2 regions of the Corynebacterium qintianiae genome follow, and region 2 is predicted to be linked to the other one. Evidence: riboswitches for the same ligand, from Rfam matches in the RefSeq annotation. Region 2 holds a riboswitch; the other holds the start of a gene.

Region 1 (7,070 bases), 920 kb from region 2:
GCGCGCCGCAGCCGTAACTGGAGGCGACGAGGTGGCCGTCAGCCGAGTACTCGTTGGCGCATACGCCGAAGTTCTCCCCCAGGGGGTGACCCATGGGGATGTAGAACGCGCACGTGCGGCAGTGCATCGCGGCTAACTCCGCGAATTCGCTGGTCGGTCCGAAATCACCCGTCCGCCAGCGCTGCTTCGCCTCCTCAAGCCCCGTGCTCGTGAGGTACCGGGCGGTCTCGCGTCCGACGAAGGTCACCGCGTCCTTGTCAAACGAGTCGTCGGTCAGACGGTGATCGTCAGGCGCGGGCTCCATCACGTCGCCTGGACCGAGATCTCCGGGGCGCAGCCGCTCGGAATACGGCACCCAGTCCGGCGCCTGAAGGGCGTCGTTGGCCGGCACGAGGGCGACCTCGTTGACGGTCACCCAGCTTGAACCGGTGGCGCAGGCGACAACCGCGTTCCACTCCCACCCGGGGTAGCCGGGCACGTCCGCTTCGAAGCGGTGGGTGGCCACGTTGGGTGACACCGCCGCGACCCCGATGTGCGGGCCGATCTCACCCTCGGCGATCTCCTCAAGGGCCTGACGCGCGGTGGCTACGGCGCCGGAGCCAAGCAGTGGGCTGTTGCTGCGCCTCCCTGAACGGGAGCGGTTCCTGGGCCGAGAGGCGGACTGAGACGCGGGCTGAGACACGGTGCTTATTATAGAGGCCATGCCTCGTTACCTTCTCTGTGCCGTGCCGCTCGCGACGACCGCGCTGTCCTCCGCGCTCGTGTCCTGTGGGGCGCAAGACCAGGTCGAGCGGCTCGTCCCGGTTGTGCAACAGCGTTACGACTTCAACACGGAGAGCTTCACGCAGGGCCTTGAGGTGGCGCAGGACGGCACCTTGTACATCGGGACCGGGCAGGTCGGCGAGTCGCGCGTGTACCGCGCCACCCCCGAGGGCGAGGAGATCGCGAGCGAACAGATCGATCCTGCATTCTTCGGCGAGGGTCTCACCCGCGCCGGTGACGACCTCTGGCAGCTCACCTGGCAAGACGGGGTGGCGATGAGGCGCGACGCCGGGACGCTGGAGGAGCTCGGCCGCACCACGTACGCGGGCGAGGGATGGGGAGTGTGCTCGCGGCAGGGTGAGGTGATTCTCTCAGACGGCACCTCGCAGCTGCGGCGCATGGACCCCGCCAGTTTCGCTGAGCGTGAGCGTTTCACCGTCACCCTCGACGGCCAGCCAGTGCAGCACCTCAACGAGCTCGAGTGCGTGGGTGGTGACATTTACGCCAACGTGTTCCTCACCACCGACATCATGCGTATCGACGCCTCCACCGGCGAAGTCACCGCAGTCATCGATGCCTCGTCCCTGCCCAACAACGCTGCGCCGGACCCGAACAACGTGCTCAACGGCATTGCCCACATCCCCGGCACCGATGAGTTCTACCTCTCCGGCAAGCGTTGGCCCGACCTGTACCGGGTCACCTTCGAGCCGGCCCGTTAGCCTCAGTAGGCTTGTCACCCATGAAGGTTAAGCCGTGGCAGCTTCTCACCGTCCTGATTGTCGGCGCAGTTGTGCTCGTCGGCGGTTTTTACCTCGTGGCCCAGTGGCAGCGGAACAAGCCCGCCGAGCCCGTCCGCGAGATGCAAGTGAGCGTCAGCAGCGGGGAGAACACGCTCGAGGTTGAGCCGTACACCATTTGCGAGCTCGACGCCGAGTGCGACGGTGGCGAGCCCCCCACCATGCCGCTCGACACCTCCGTGGACGTCACGGTTGCCGTGCCGAAGGACTTGGCGTCGACGAGCTGGCGGCTGCTGAGCATTTACGACGACCCGTCCGCCAACGAGGAACAAATATTCCAGTCGGGCGAGGCGACGGACGGCACAGTTCCCGCGGTGAAGGACGGCGCCCAGCTTGTCGTGGCGGAGGTTTCCGCCTTGGCCGTGGACACGAATGACAGTGGTCAGGAGATCCCGGTCATCGCGACGTGGTCGGTCGGGTTCGACGTCGCTTCCTAGGCGTCGAGCTCCTTCGCCATGACCCGCAGGATTTCAGCAACCTGCTTGCCGTGGGCGCGCTCCGGGTACCGCCCCGCCTCCAGGGCCGGCTGAATCTGGGTTTCCAGAACCGTCATCATGTCCGCGAGCAGCTTGTTCAGCTCCTCCGGTTTGTAGCGGTGGCTGGGGCGGCGCTTCGGGTTGTCCAGTACCTTGACTCGCAGCGCTTGGGGCCCACGGCGGCCTGCGGCGAAATCAAACTCGACGCGCTGGCCGGCGACCAGCTCCTCGACGCCTTCGGGCAACACATTCTTGCCTACGAAAACGTCTTCGCCGCCGGGGTTCGACGCGAAACCGAAACCCTTCTCGGTGTCGTACCACTTCACTTTTCCAACGGGCATGCGTCTTCCTTCCTCTCGAGAACCGCCATTGTACTATTCCGGCGCAGCCGCCCTGAGGGTCTCGTGAGGCGAGACCTGTGGACCGCCCTTTGCAACCGTGTCACCTAAAAATGTCCTCAGCGCGTGTTGTGTGACATAAGTCACCTGATCGACGGAGCTGGCTCCTGAGCTGCGGAAGCGCCCACCCCACCAGGGTAGATGTGGCGCGTGGTAAGTCATTTCGTTTCACCTACGTGACTCAATCGTTATAAACCGATATAGTCGCCCGCAGACCCGATCGAGGGCGTATAACCGCATAGCAATTTCTTGAGGCCACGCCGAGTTCTGCCCGGCCTCAACCCTTTCCCAGACACGACTTTTATTGGGCAGAAGCGGAGAACCCACACGCGCATTGCGCAGGAGGACTCTCCTAGGGGTGAAGCCGCGTTCAGCGGCCTGGCACCTTCAGCCAGAACCCGACAGCTAACTTCGCAGGCGGTCAACAAGAGAGGAATAACATCTTCATGGGACGCCACACCAAACAAACCGCATCCTTCGCCAAGAAGGCGCTCGCAGGCACCGCGGCAGCAGCCGCACTCACCGGCATCATGGCGCCGGCCGCTAGCGCCGCCCCGGATTCCGACTGGGATCGCCTCGCGCAGTGCGAAGCCGGCGGCAACTGGAACATCAACACCGGCAACGGTTACTCCGGCGGCCTGCAGTTCTCAGCTTCCACCTGGCGCGCATACGGCGGCGGCGATTTTGCCCCATACGCCTACCAGGCCACCCGCGAGCAGCAGATCATCGTCGGTGAGCGCACCCTGGCCGGCCAGGGTTGGGGCGCATGGCCGGCCTGCTCCGCCCGTCTCGGCCTGAACTCCGCACCGTCCAACCGCGATGCACAGGCTGCTCCGGCGCCCGCACCCGCTTCTTCCGCTCCCGTCGAGGCCTCCGCAGAAACTTCCGCGCAGCCCGAGGCCCTCCAGGTCGACGCCCTCTACAAGGCCATCGCGGCGAACCTGAACAACTACAACCTTGCGGTCCCGGTCCAGATCCAGACCACGTACGCGGCTAACCGCAACGATTACAACGGTTTCTACCTGGCTAACAAGACGCTTATCGACGCCATCCTCGCCGGCGACATCAACGCCGTCATCGCTCAGGTCACGGGCCGCTAACGCGCGGCGTTTTTCACCACGGTGATCTCCCAGCCGGCGTCGCGGTTCTGCACGAAGCCCTCCACCGCGTGGCCGTTGTCGGCAGCCCATTGGGGAATGGACTCCGTCGCCTGGGTGCAGTCGAAGTCGATGACCAGCTTCTCGCCGTCGTCAAGCTCACTGATCGCGTCCTTCGCTTCGATCAGCGGGAAGGGGCACACGGCGCCGAGCGTATCCAGCTTGTAGCGGCCGGGCCCGACTGGCCGCGCCTTGGTAACTTTCTTCTGCGCCGCGGGCACGGTAATGAGACCCGTGGCAACTTGGAAACCTCCTGCGGAGGAAGTAGTGAGCACCGCGTCCTCCGCGGAATGGATGGAGTCCTCAGTGGAATAGGTTCCGGCTGCGGTCGGCGCGGCAACCGCGGAGGGCTTGAGCCAGATCTTCGATCCTACGTAAACCCCGAACGCGATAAAACCGAGGGCGACCCAGCCCTGGTAGCTAAACAGGGAGGTCTGGACCATGCCGTTGCCGACGGTGCAGCCGCCGGCCAGTGCGGCACCGACTCCCATTCCGACGCCGCCGACGATCGAACGCACCGTCGTAGTTGCGTCCGGAACGCGGACACGGAATTCTCCGGAGGCCTTGGCAGCGATGAACGCGCCGACGAGGAGTCCGAGCACAAGCAGCGTGCCCCAGTTGAGGAACTTCGGGTCGGCCGTGGTGACGTAGGAAACGGTGTGGGCGGTCGGGGTGGTGATACCCAGGCCGTCGTTGCGCCCGGTCGCTGCCGACAGCGGCCACGCGATGACGCCGAGTAGGCCGATCAGTGCGCCAGCGGTGTAAGGGTGGAGCGCTTTCTTGTACCACGGCTGCTGGAGGGAGACCTTCGGGCGCACCGCGTCCTCCGTGAGGTAGTGGTGTGCCGCCCACGCGGTGGCCAGCGACAGCGCGATGGCGAACCACCAGGCAGGGATGCCGAATGTCTGAGGCAGCGTGGTCCAGCCGGTATCCCACTGTCTCATCCAGGTCTCGAAGGGATGGAGGACACCGTTCTTCATCGCCGCCGCGGACAGTCCGTAAAAGATCAGTGCGAACCAAGATCCAACGAGCCCCTCAGCGGAGCGGTACCAGGTGCCTGAGGCGCAGCCACCGGCGAGGACGATGGAGAGTCCGAAGATGAAGCCGCCGACGATGACGGCCGCGGGCTGGAACGTGCGGTAGTCCGGCGCGATGACGCCGAGCGAGGTCAGCGCGGCGAGACCGACGGCGTGGACCGAGATGACGATGAAGAGGGCGACGAGACCGCGGCCCTTCTTCTGCAGAAAGACATCGCGCATCATGCCGGTCACGCAAAAACGTCCCCTCTGCATGATTGCGCCGAGGGCGACGCCGACGAGAAGGCCCGAAGCGAGCATGTAATTCCTCCGTGTGCGGGGTGGATGTGAACGCTCCAGACCGTACCCGATTCCTCACCGCTTTGTCTACGCTTTACGTACCAAGCTGTCTAGAGTGGCTGTGCCGAGAAAACCCCCGCACCAGGCGGGGGCAGAAATTCCAGCTAGCGGTTGATTCGGGTGGTCGTGTGTACGTACCCGATCTCTTCGTACGGGCGCGGCAGAACCAGCTCGTCACCAAAGGGGCTGGAAGCGCCTGCGAGCTTGGAGGAGATCTCCGTCACCGGGTGACCGTTACCAGGGGTATCTACGGGCCACGCCGGGTTCGCGCGGCCGATCTTGTCAACGTTGGAAGCCATGGCCACATTCTTTCACGTCCGCGACGGAAACGCACGTAAACTCACCCCCACCATGTCTGCCCCGCTATCCACCCCGCTTTCCACACTGCTTTCCGCCCTGTCCGAAATGGGCGACGCGGAGTTGCGCGAGCTCATCCGCATCCGGCCGGACGCGACGTTTCCCGCTCCCCCGTCGCTGGCCTCCCTGGCCACCCGGCTCACCCTCCCGGGCTCAGTGGCGCGTGCCCTGCGGCGCCTCACGGCCGCTGACATTGCCCTTTTGGAAACGCTCGGTGACATGGGGGCGGAGCTCGACCCAGTGCCCCTGAGCAGTATCAACCTCCCCTTCCAGCTCGCCGGCCCCCTAAACAAGCTGCGCAGCCACGCACTGCTCCTCGGCCCCGACGACGGGCTGCGTGTCGCCCCCGGGGTACTCTCCGCGCTTCCGTCCGGCTGGCGCATCCTCGATCCCGCGCCCGACAACCTCGCCGAGGCCCTGTCTTCCATCAGCCCGCGCGAGCGCCAGGTTTTAGAAACTCTCGCCGCCTCCGGTTCCATCGGCACCACCCGCGGCGCCGCCCCCGACGCCGACCCGGACTTGCCTGTGCCGCGCCTCATCTCTCGCGGGCTTCTTGCCCGAGTGAACGCCACCACCGTGCGCCTGCCGCGCCCGGTCCGCGAAATGCTGCGCTGCGCGGCGGTGCGTACTTACCCGCTCGAACCCCACCCGCCGTCGGAACCCGTCGAGCAATCGCTTATCGACGCGACCTCCACCGCCGCCGGGCTCGAATCAGTGCGTCAGATGCGCCAGCTGCTCACCCACCTCATCGCCGCACCGGTGGAGCTGAACAAGGACGGAAGCGTCGGCGTGCGGGCCGTCGCCGCTCTGACCAAGGCCCTCGGTTTCGACCCCTCGCTCACCGTTACGGTGGGCGAGTCCGCCGGGCTCCTGGGGCGCGGCGACGTGGGCGAGGACACGGGTGCTCTCGCCGCGACCCGCGACGGACTCTCTTGGATGGACTCGCCGCTCGCGCAGCAGTGGGCCGTTCTCGTGGTGGGATGGCTCGCGTCCCCATGGCGCGCCGATTCCGGGGCGAGGCTGCTCAGCGAGGAAACGCGCGCGCCGGAGATCCGCAGCGCTCGGTGGGGCGTCGTCAAGCTCTTCGCCCCTGGGCCGCTGAGCCGCGACGACCTGGACGCCGACCTGCACCACTTCTCCCCCATCCTCGCCGCCGGTATGTCACCGCAGCTGATCAGCGCCGTGGTGCGCGAGGGCCACCTCGTCGGGGCACTCGCGGAGAACTCCGCGGCAGCGCCGCTGACCGCCCTCATCGAGGGCAGGGACATCGTCGCCGCCACCCGTGACCTCGTGCCGGACGAAGTGGACTACCTGATTCCGCAGGCGGACATGACTATCCTCGCCCCCGGGCCGCTCACTCCGGAGATGACCGCGGTGATTGAGTCGTTCGCCGATCTCGAGTCCCCCGGCGTGGCCAGCGTGTACCGCGTCACCGCCAGCTCCGTGCGCCGCGCGCTGAACTCCGGGCGCACCGGACCCGAGCTCAAAGCGTGGTTGGGCGCGCACGCTGTCGGCGAGGTGCCGCAGGGCATCACCTTCGCCATCGATGACGCCGCGCGCCACCACGGTGCGCTGCGCGCGGGCACAGCGCTGAGCTACCTGCGCAGCGATGACGAAGCACTTATCGCGTCGGCCGCCGCGGCAATCCCCCAGCTGTCGGTGTTAAGCCCCACCGTCGCCGTCTCACAGCTACCGCTGCCGGAGTTGATGGCGCTACTTCGCGCATGCGGTTTCCAGCCCGCCGCAG
Region 2 (7,070 bases):
ATGCTCGCCGTTTACCTCGACTTTACCGAACGCCGCATGGACATTGTCCCCGAGGACTGGGAGGAGGCGGAGATCGAGGACGGCGCCGGTGTGCTGGGCTTCTTCTCGCCGCACTCCATCTGGCCGTTCGCCATGGCGAGCGCGATTCTCTTCCTCGGCCTCGGCCTCGCCTTCTGGCAGCTGTGGCTCGCCGCGATCGGTGCCGTGCTCCTGATCTGGACCACCACCCAGCTCAACCTGCAGTACGGTATTCCCCGCGAAAAGCACTAGCCGCTGCCGTTCACCGTTTTTCAAATCGCCCCTGCACCCGTCGGTGCGGGGGCGATTTCCCGTCGACGCGGAGGCAGGGGTCATCCGAAAGTTTGGTTACCGCGCAGGGGGAGCACTGCTAGGTGTGAGAACCGTCACCCCCGGGAACTTTGGCGGGCCGGTGGATGCGTGAATCGGGGCGTCGTCAAGCTTCTGCCGTGGGGGCCGACGGGCACTGCGGGCAGAGGTGGGCCGAATGACCTGCAACGATTACGGTCGGATGCGGCTGCTGGAAAGTTCCCGGCGGTGCAACAGAATTTCCGATAGCACAAGTGCAAGAGAAATAACGGCAGGTTGCAGCGATTCTGGCAGTGACTTTTCGGGGGTATCCGAGGTGACTTTCAGACCGAAAAGGGCGATAATCGCATGCGTGACGACCGCAATTACTAACCAAGAGATGGCGACACCGTCGAATCGTGTCCCCGTGCTGAACCGACCCAACATGGTCAGCGTGGGCACGATTGCGTTCCTCGCCCAAGAGTTGATGTTCTTCGCCGGGCTGTTCGCGATGTACTTCACGTCGCGTGCCAACGGCATGACCGCCGGAGACTGGGAGCACCAGACTTCGCACCTGAACGTTCTGTTCGGCCTGATCATCACGATCGTGCTGGTGCTGTCCTCCGTGACCTCGCAGATGGGCGTATTCGCCGCGGAACGGGGTGATGTGTACGGACTGCGTAAGTGGTTCGGCGTGACCATCCTCCTCGGCGTCGTGTTCCTCGGCCTCGTTGCCTTCGAGTGGAGTGAGATGGTCCACCACGGCATCACCCCGCAAGCGTCAGTGTATGGCTCGGTGTTCTACATCATCACCGGTTTCCACATGGCGCACGTGACCGCCGGCATTCTTGCCTTCGTCGTCGTGATGCTGCGTGTTGCGAAGTCGAAGTTCACGCCTGCACAGGCAACCGCCGCCATGGCGACGTCCTACTACTGGCACTTCGTCGACGTCATCTGGATCGGCGTCTTTGTCACTCTGTACCTCGTTCAGTAGGCGGTCGCTCGCTACACCGCGGGAAGACGCCAAGTAATTGACTCATAGTCGCTAAAGGGAACATGATGGAAAACACCCCAAAGAAGACGCGGAACCGCCGCAAGATGCGGCGCACTGTCGCAGGCGCGGCCGCGCTGACTTTCGGTCTGACCGGTGCCGGCTTCCTGGCCACCGCTCTGACCCCCAATGCCCAGGTGGCTACAGCTCAGCGCGACGAGCAAGCGCTGATTCAAGAAGGCAAGGACATCTACGATGTCGCCTGCATCACTTGCCACGGTGCGAACCTCCAGGGCGTTCAGGACCGCGGTCCGTCCCTGATCGGTACCGGAGAGGGCGCCGTCTACTTCCAGGTCAACTCTGGACGTATGCCGATGATGTCCAACGATGCACAGGCGGAGCGCAAGCGTCCCCGCTACACCGAATCCCAGGCTCTTGCCATGGCCGCGTATGTCGCCGCCAACGGCGGTGGCCCGGAGCTCGTTTACAACGAAGACGGCTCCTTGGCCATGGATGAGCTGCGCGGCAAGAGTTACGACGGTCAGATCGACGCGGTCGACGTGGCCCGCGGCGGTGAGCTGTTCCGTTTGAACTGCGCCTCCTGCCACAACTTCACCGGCCGCGGCGGCGCGCTGTCGTCCGGCAAGTACGCGCCTGAGCTGGATCCCGCTAACGAGCAGGAGATCTACCAGGCGATGTTGACCGGCCCGCAGAACATGCCCAAGTTCTCCGACCGCCAGCTCACCGCCGACGAGAAGAAGGACATCATCGCCTTCATCAAGTCCTCGAAGGAAACCCCGAGCCCGGGTGGCTGGGGACTCGGAGGACTTGGCCCGGTGTCTGAGGGTATGGCTATGTGGATTATCGGCGTCACCCTTGTCGCCGCCGCTGCAATCTGGATTGGATCGCGCTCATGAGCAATGAAGTGAAGAAGAATTACACCGATGCGGAACTTGACCGCATGAACAATGCGGAGCTTGCCGCCCTGGGCACCGAGCTTGACGACGTCACCGTCGCCTACCGCAAGGAGCGCTTCCCAGTAGAGGACGATCCCCGCGAGAAGTCGGCGGCAGCTGGCATCAACCTCTGGCTGATTATCTCGGTCCTCATGGGCCTCGCCTTCCTTGGCGTCTACCTGTTCTGGCCGTGGGAGCCGAAGTTCCACGGCGACGAAGGCCTGTGGATGTACACGCTCTACACCCCGCTGCTGGGGCTTACCTCCATGCTCGGCCTGGGATCACTCGGCATCGCCATCATCCAGTATGTGAAGAAGTTCGTTCCCGAGGAAATCTCGGTGCAGCGCCGCCACGACGGCCGCTCCAGCGAGCTCGACCGCCGCACGACGACCGCGCTGCTTAACGACGCTTGGGAGACCTCCACTCTCGGCCGACGCAAGGTCATGCAGGGTCTGCTCGGTGCGGCAGGCGTCATGGCGGGCCTGACCATCATCGCCCCGATGGGCGGTCTGATCAAGAACCCGTGGCGCCCCCGTCATGAGCTCAACTACCACGGTGACGGCACTTTGTGGACGCACGGTTGGACCAAGTTTGAGGAAGGCGTCAAGATTTACCTCGGCCGAGATACCGGCGCTATCGCCGAGCTGCATGAGGGTGAGGCCGGTAAGCACTACACCACCGCTGGCGTGTCCAGGCTCGTTCGTATGCGCCCGGAGGATCTCGCCGCGGCATCGATGGAAACCGTCTTCCCCCTTTATGAGGAGGACGTCAATGACGGCGATACATACGAGGCGACGCGCGACGTGTACGAGAACCACATGCACTCCCTGCACGGGCCGCGCAACGCGGTGATGCTCATCCGTCTCCGCACGGATGATGCCAAGCGCGTGGTCGAGCGCGAAGGGCAAGAGTCGTTCCACTACGGCGATTACTACGCCTACTCCAAGATCTGCACGCACATTGGTTGCCCGACGTCGTTGTACGAGGCTCAGACCAACCGAATCCTGTGCCCGTGCCACCAGTCCCAGTTCGATGCGCTGCACTACGGCAAGCCGATCTTCGGTCCGGCCGCGCGTGCTCTGCCGCAGCTTCCTGTGACAGTTGACGAAGAAGGTTACCTCGTTGCCAACGGAAACTTCATCGAGCCCGTTGGCCCGGCATTCTGGGAGCGTAAGTCCTAATGAGCACTAAACTTGCACAAGCCGCGGACAACATTGATTCGCGCTACACGGTCTCTGGTTTCCTGCGACCCCAGCTGAACAAGGTCTTTCCGACCCACTGGTCGTTCATGCTCGGAGAGATGGCGCTTTATAGCTTCATTATCCTGCTCTTGACAGGTATCTACCTAGCATTGTTCTTCGACCCGTCGATTACCAAGGTGATCTACGACGGGGGTTACTTGCCGCTTAACGGTGTCGAGATGTCACGTGCGTACGCGACGGCCCTCGATATTTCCTTCGAGGTGCGCGGCGGCCTCTTCGTCCGCCAGATGCACCACTGGGCCGCACTCATGTTCATGATGTCTATGTTCGCCCACATGCTGCGCATCTTCTTCACTGGCGCATTCCGCCGTCCGCGCGAGGCGAACTGGATCATCGGTGTAACCCTGATCCTCGTCGGCATGATCGAGGGCTTCATGGGCTACTCCCTCCCGGACGACCTGTTGTCCGGTGTGGGCCTGCGCATCATGTCCGCGATCATCGTCGGCATCCCGATTATCGGCACTTGGATGCACTGGGCCATCTTCGGCGGTGACTTCCCGTCGGACCTTATGCTCGACCGGTTCTACATCCTCCACGTGCTCATCCTGCCGGGCCTGATTCTGGCACTCGTCGCAGCTCACCTGTTGCTCGTCTGGTTCCAGAAGCACACCCAGTTCCCCGGGCCAGGTCGCACGGAAAACAATGTCGTAGGCATCCGCATCATGCCGGTCTTCGCTGTCAAGGCGATCGGTTTCATGTTCGTGGTTTTCGCCGTCTTGTCGGGTATGGCGGGCCTGACATCGATCAACGCCATTTGGAACCTCGGTCCCTACAACCCGTCCCAGGTCTCTGCAGGTTCCCAGCCGGACGTGTACATGCTCTGGACGGATGGCGCCGCCCGTGTCATGCCGGCATGGGAGCTCTACCTCGGCAACTACACCATCCCCGGTGCGTTCTGGGTGGCCCTCATGTGTGGCATTCTCGTGGCGCTGCTCTTCGCCTACCCGTTCATCGAGGCTGCTGTCACCGGCGACCGGGCGCATCACAACCTGTTGCAGCGCCCGCGCGACGTGCCCGTCCGCACCGGTATCGGTGTCATGGGTATCACCTTCTTCCTTCTTCTGACGATTTCCGGCGGCAACGACCACGTGGCCCACTTCTTCCAGATTTCGCTTAACGCGATGACCTGGTTCGGCCGCATCGGTCTGATCATCCTGCCTCCGCTGGTCTACTTCATCACCTACCGCATCTGCGTTGGTCTGCAGCGTTCGGATCGGGAGGTGCTGGAGCACGGCATTGAGACCGGTGTCATTAAGAAGCTTCCGAACGGCGCATTCGTGGAGATCCACCAGCCGCTTGGACCGGTCGACGAGCACGGCCATCCAGTCCCGCTGGACTACGCCGGTGCCCGCGTGCCAAAGCAGATGAACCAGCTTGGTTACTCGGATTCCGACACCATCGGCACCTTCTCCCCGGCGGAGCTTGGGGTCACCGAGCGCGTCCGCGCAGCTGAGGAGCGAAACCACCACGAGGAGGTTGAGACGCTGCGCGCCCTCGAGGCCTCCAAGGACGCGTCTGACCGCGACGCAACACCCCGCGATGGACGCAGTCACTAACGGCTGATTTCTGCTCGCAGTAGTAAAAGGAACCTTCCCAGACGGGAAGGTTCCTTTTTATATGAGGGGATAACACTGTCTATGTGTCGAAGATCACTGCTCGACCCTCGCGGTGGACACCGTACTCTTCGCTACCCGTGTGGTGTCTGCCGCCGGAACGGTGTAGCGGCATGTCAAGGGCACGAAATCCTACAACATGGCGGCTCAGCTAGAGCCGTGCTTGTTGACGGATCCACGATGGTTTTCTCCCAAAGTAGAAAATAACGGCGAGATAACGGATGTCGCATTGGACAATGGCCGTTGCAGTTTCGTAACCTACTCGAGACATTGCGGCAACGATCGTTGGATGCAAGTTACGACAGACAAGAACATATAACGCCGAGTCTCCCATGTTCGCGCCGCACAAGGCTGGGCGAACATGGGGGAGCCGGGGACCCAATGCAACGGCCCTCGGGCCGCACCTGGGGTAAATGCTCGCGAGGATGCCTACCACTCTGTGGGGCAAGGAGCGCGCAGGGCTTTTCTCAAGCCCCACCCGACAGCTAACCCGGTAGGCAAGAGAAGATATGGAGTAATCCCCGTGGCACAGCACCGTCGCCAGATCTCGTCCGCAAAACGTAATATCGCAGCGGCTTCCGCCGTAATCGCCGGCGCAACCCTTCTGGCCCCCGGCACCGCCAACGCGGCTGAAGTCCGCATCCCTAACTCTCCGGTTTCCGTCCAGGTGCCGGGCATCGAAAACGTTCCCGGCATCGCAGCCATCCCGGGTATCGACATGTGGATCCCCTCCCTGTCCGGACAGGACAGTGACGGCGACGTTGCCGCCGCTATTGCTGCGGTGAAGGCAATCCCGGGCGCTACTTCCGTCCCAGGTTTCTCGGCGTTCATTGCCGACGTGGAGAGCCGCTACGCCCCGGCCGCGACCCAGTACTCCGCCACAGCAGCCGCGCCGATCGAGGAAGTTGCTCCGGCAATCCAGGAGCCGTCCGCCGGCCAGAAGATCGTCGACATCGCTCGCTCCAAGATCGGCTCCCCGTACGTCTATGGTGCCGCAGGCCCGAGCGCATTTGACTGCTCCGGTTTCACCTCATGGGTTCACGCGCAGGCTGGTAAGTCCATCCCACGTACCTCCCAGGCGCAGGCATCCGCTGGCCAGCCTGTGGCACTGAGCGACATTCAGCCCGGTGACGTCGTCGTCTACTACGGCGGCGCGTCCCACGTTGCGGTCTACGCCGGCAACGGAACCATCATCGACGCGCTGAACTCCGGCATCCCAGTCGGTGAGCGCCCGCTGGACATGATGCCGATCCACTCCGTGGTTCGCTTCTAAGCTTCCCGCTTCCTCCCCGGCCGCGGCCCCGCAGCGGGCAACGCGGCCGGTTTTTTGTCCGCTCGATCGGCTTGAATCTGCGGGCTGGGGCGCTATAGTGAAGTAACAGTTTTATAAAGGTCATTTTCGGAAGGACACCGTGGGAAAGCACTCCCCCCCGCCGCGCAGGCGCGCCGCGCGCGCGTCGCTCGCTCTGGCCACCGCAGGCGCCGTGGTCGCAACCACCTTCACACCGGCCCATGCTGAGGACGTCGAGGCGCTGATCGAAGAACTCTCCGCAGTCTCCGACGAGGCTACCGCCAAGATGGAGGAGATCAAGGAGCTTGAAGTTCACATCGAGGATGCCCAGCGGGCGCTCGACGAGAGCACGCTAGCCGTCTCCGAGGCGCAGGCGAAGGCGGACGAGGCGCGATCCGCTCGCAAGGCTCAGCAGGTGGGCGTCAACGACGTCGCCGCCTCGACCTACCGCACCCTGCAGGTTGACAGCGTTGTGAACACCCTGGGCTCAGACACCCCGCAAGAAGTAATCGACAAAACTTCGTACCTCGGGTCCATCGCGCGCAGCCGCCAGAACCAGCTTGAGGATCTGCGTACTTCTACGCAGGACGTCATTGAGGCGGCCCGTGCGGCCGACGTAGCGAAGGCGGAGGCGCAGTACACTCGAGGGAA

Evidence for each region. Region 2 has a riboswitch for cyclic di-AMP ahead of G7Y29_RS07405 (C40 family peptidase). Riboswitches for the same ligand answer to the same signal wherever they lie in the genome.
Region 1: it holds a riboswitch for cyclic di-AMP, as region 2 does, so the genes downstream of both, G7Y29_RS02965 (resuscitation-promoting factor Rpf1 domain-containing protein) here and G7Y29_RS07405 (C40 family peptidase) in region 2, are expected to answer to the same signal.

What each region holds. Positions count from the first base shown of each region.
Region 1 is NZ_CP064955.1:594,647-601,716, reverse strand. Features, by position in the region: gene G7Y29_RS02985 (DUF3027 domain-containing protein) at 1-703, opposite strand, end outside; gene G7Y29_RS02980 (glutaminyl-peptide cyclotransferase) at 702-1,481, shown strand; gene G7Y29_RS02975 (DUF2771 family protein) at 1,502-1,996, shown strand; gene G7Y29_RS10935 (cold-shock protein) at 1,993-2,376, opposite strand; cyclic di-AMP (ydaO/yuaA leader) riboswitch at 2,715-2,871, shown strand; gene G7Y29_RS02965 (resuscitation-promoting factor Rpf1 domain-containing protein) at 2,880-3,533, shown strand; gene G7Y29_RS02960 (YeeE/YedE thiosulfate transporter family protein) at 3,530-4,927, opposite strand; gene G7Y29_RS02955 (hypothetical protein) at 5,071-5,265, opposite strand; gene G7Y29_RS02950 (helicase-associated domain-containing protein) at 5,318-7,070, shown strand, end outside.
Region 2 is NZ_CP064955.1:1,512,573-1,519,642, reverse strand. Features, by position in the region: gene ctaF (aa3-type cytochrome oxidase subunit IV) at 1-270, shown strand, start outside; gene ctaE (aa3-type cytochrome oxidase subunit III) at 680-1,300, shown strand; gene qcrC (cytochrome bc1 complex diheme cytochrome c subunit) at 1,366-2,214, shown strand; gene qcrA (cytochrome bc1 complex Rieske iron-sulfur subunit) at 2,211-3,434, shown strand; gene qcrB (cytochrome bc1 complex cytochrome b subunit) at 3,434-5,071, shown strand; cyclic di-AMP (ydaO/yuaA leader) riboswitch at 5,438-5,639, shown strand; gene G7Y29_RS07405 (C40 family peptidase) at 5,652-6,401, shown strand; gene G7Y29_RS07400 (C40 family peptidase) at 6,541-7,070, shown strand, end outside.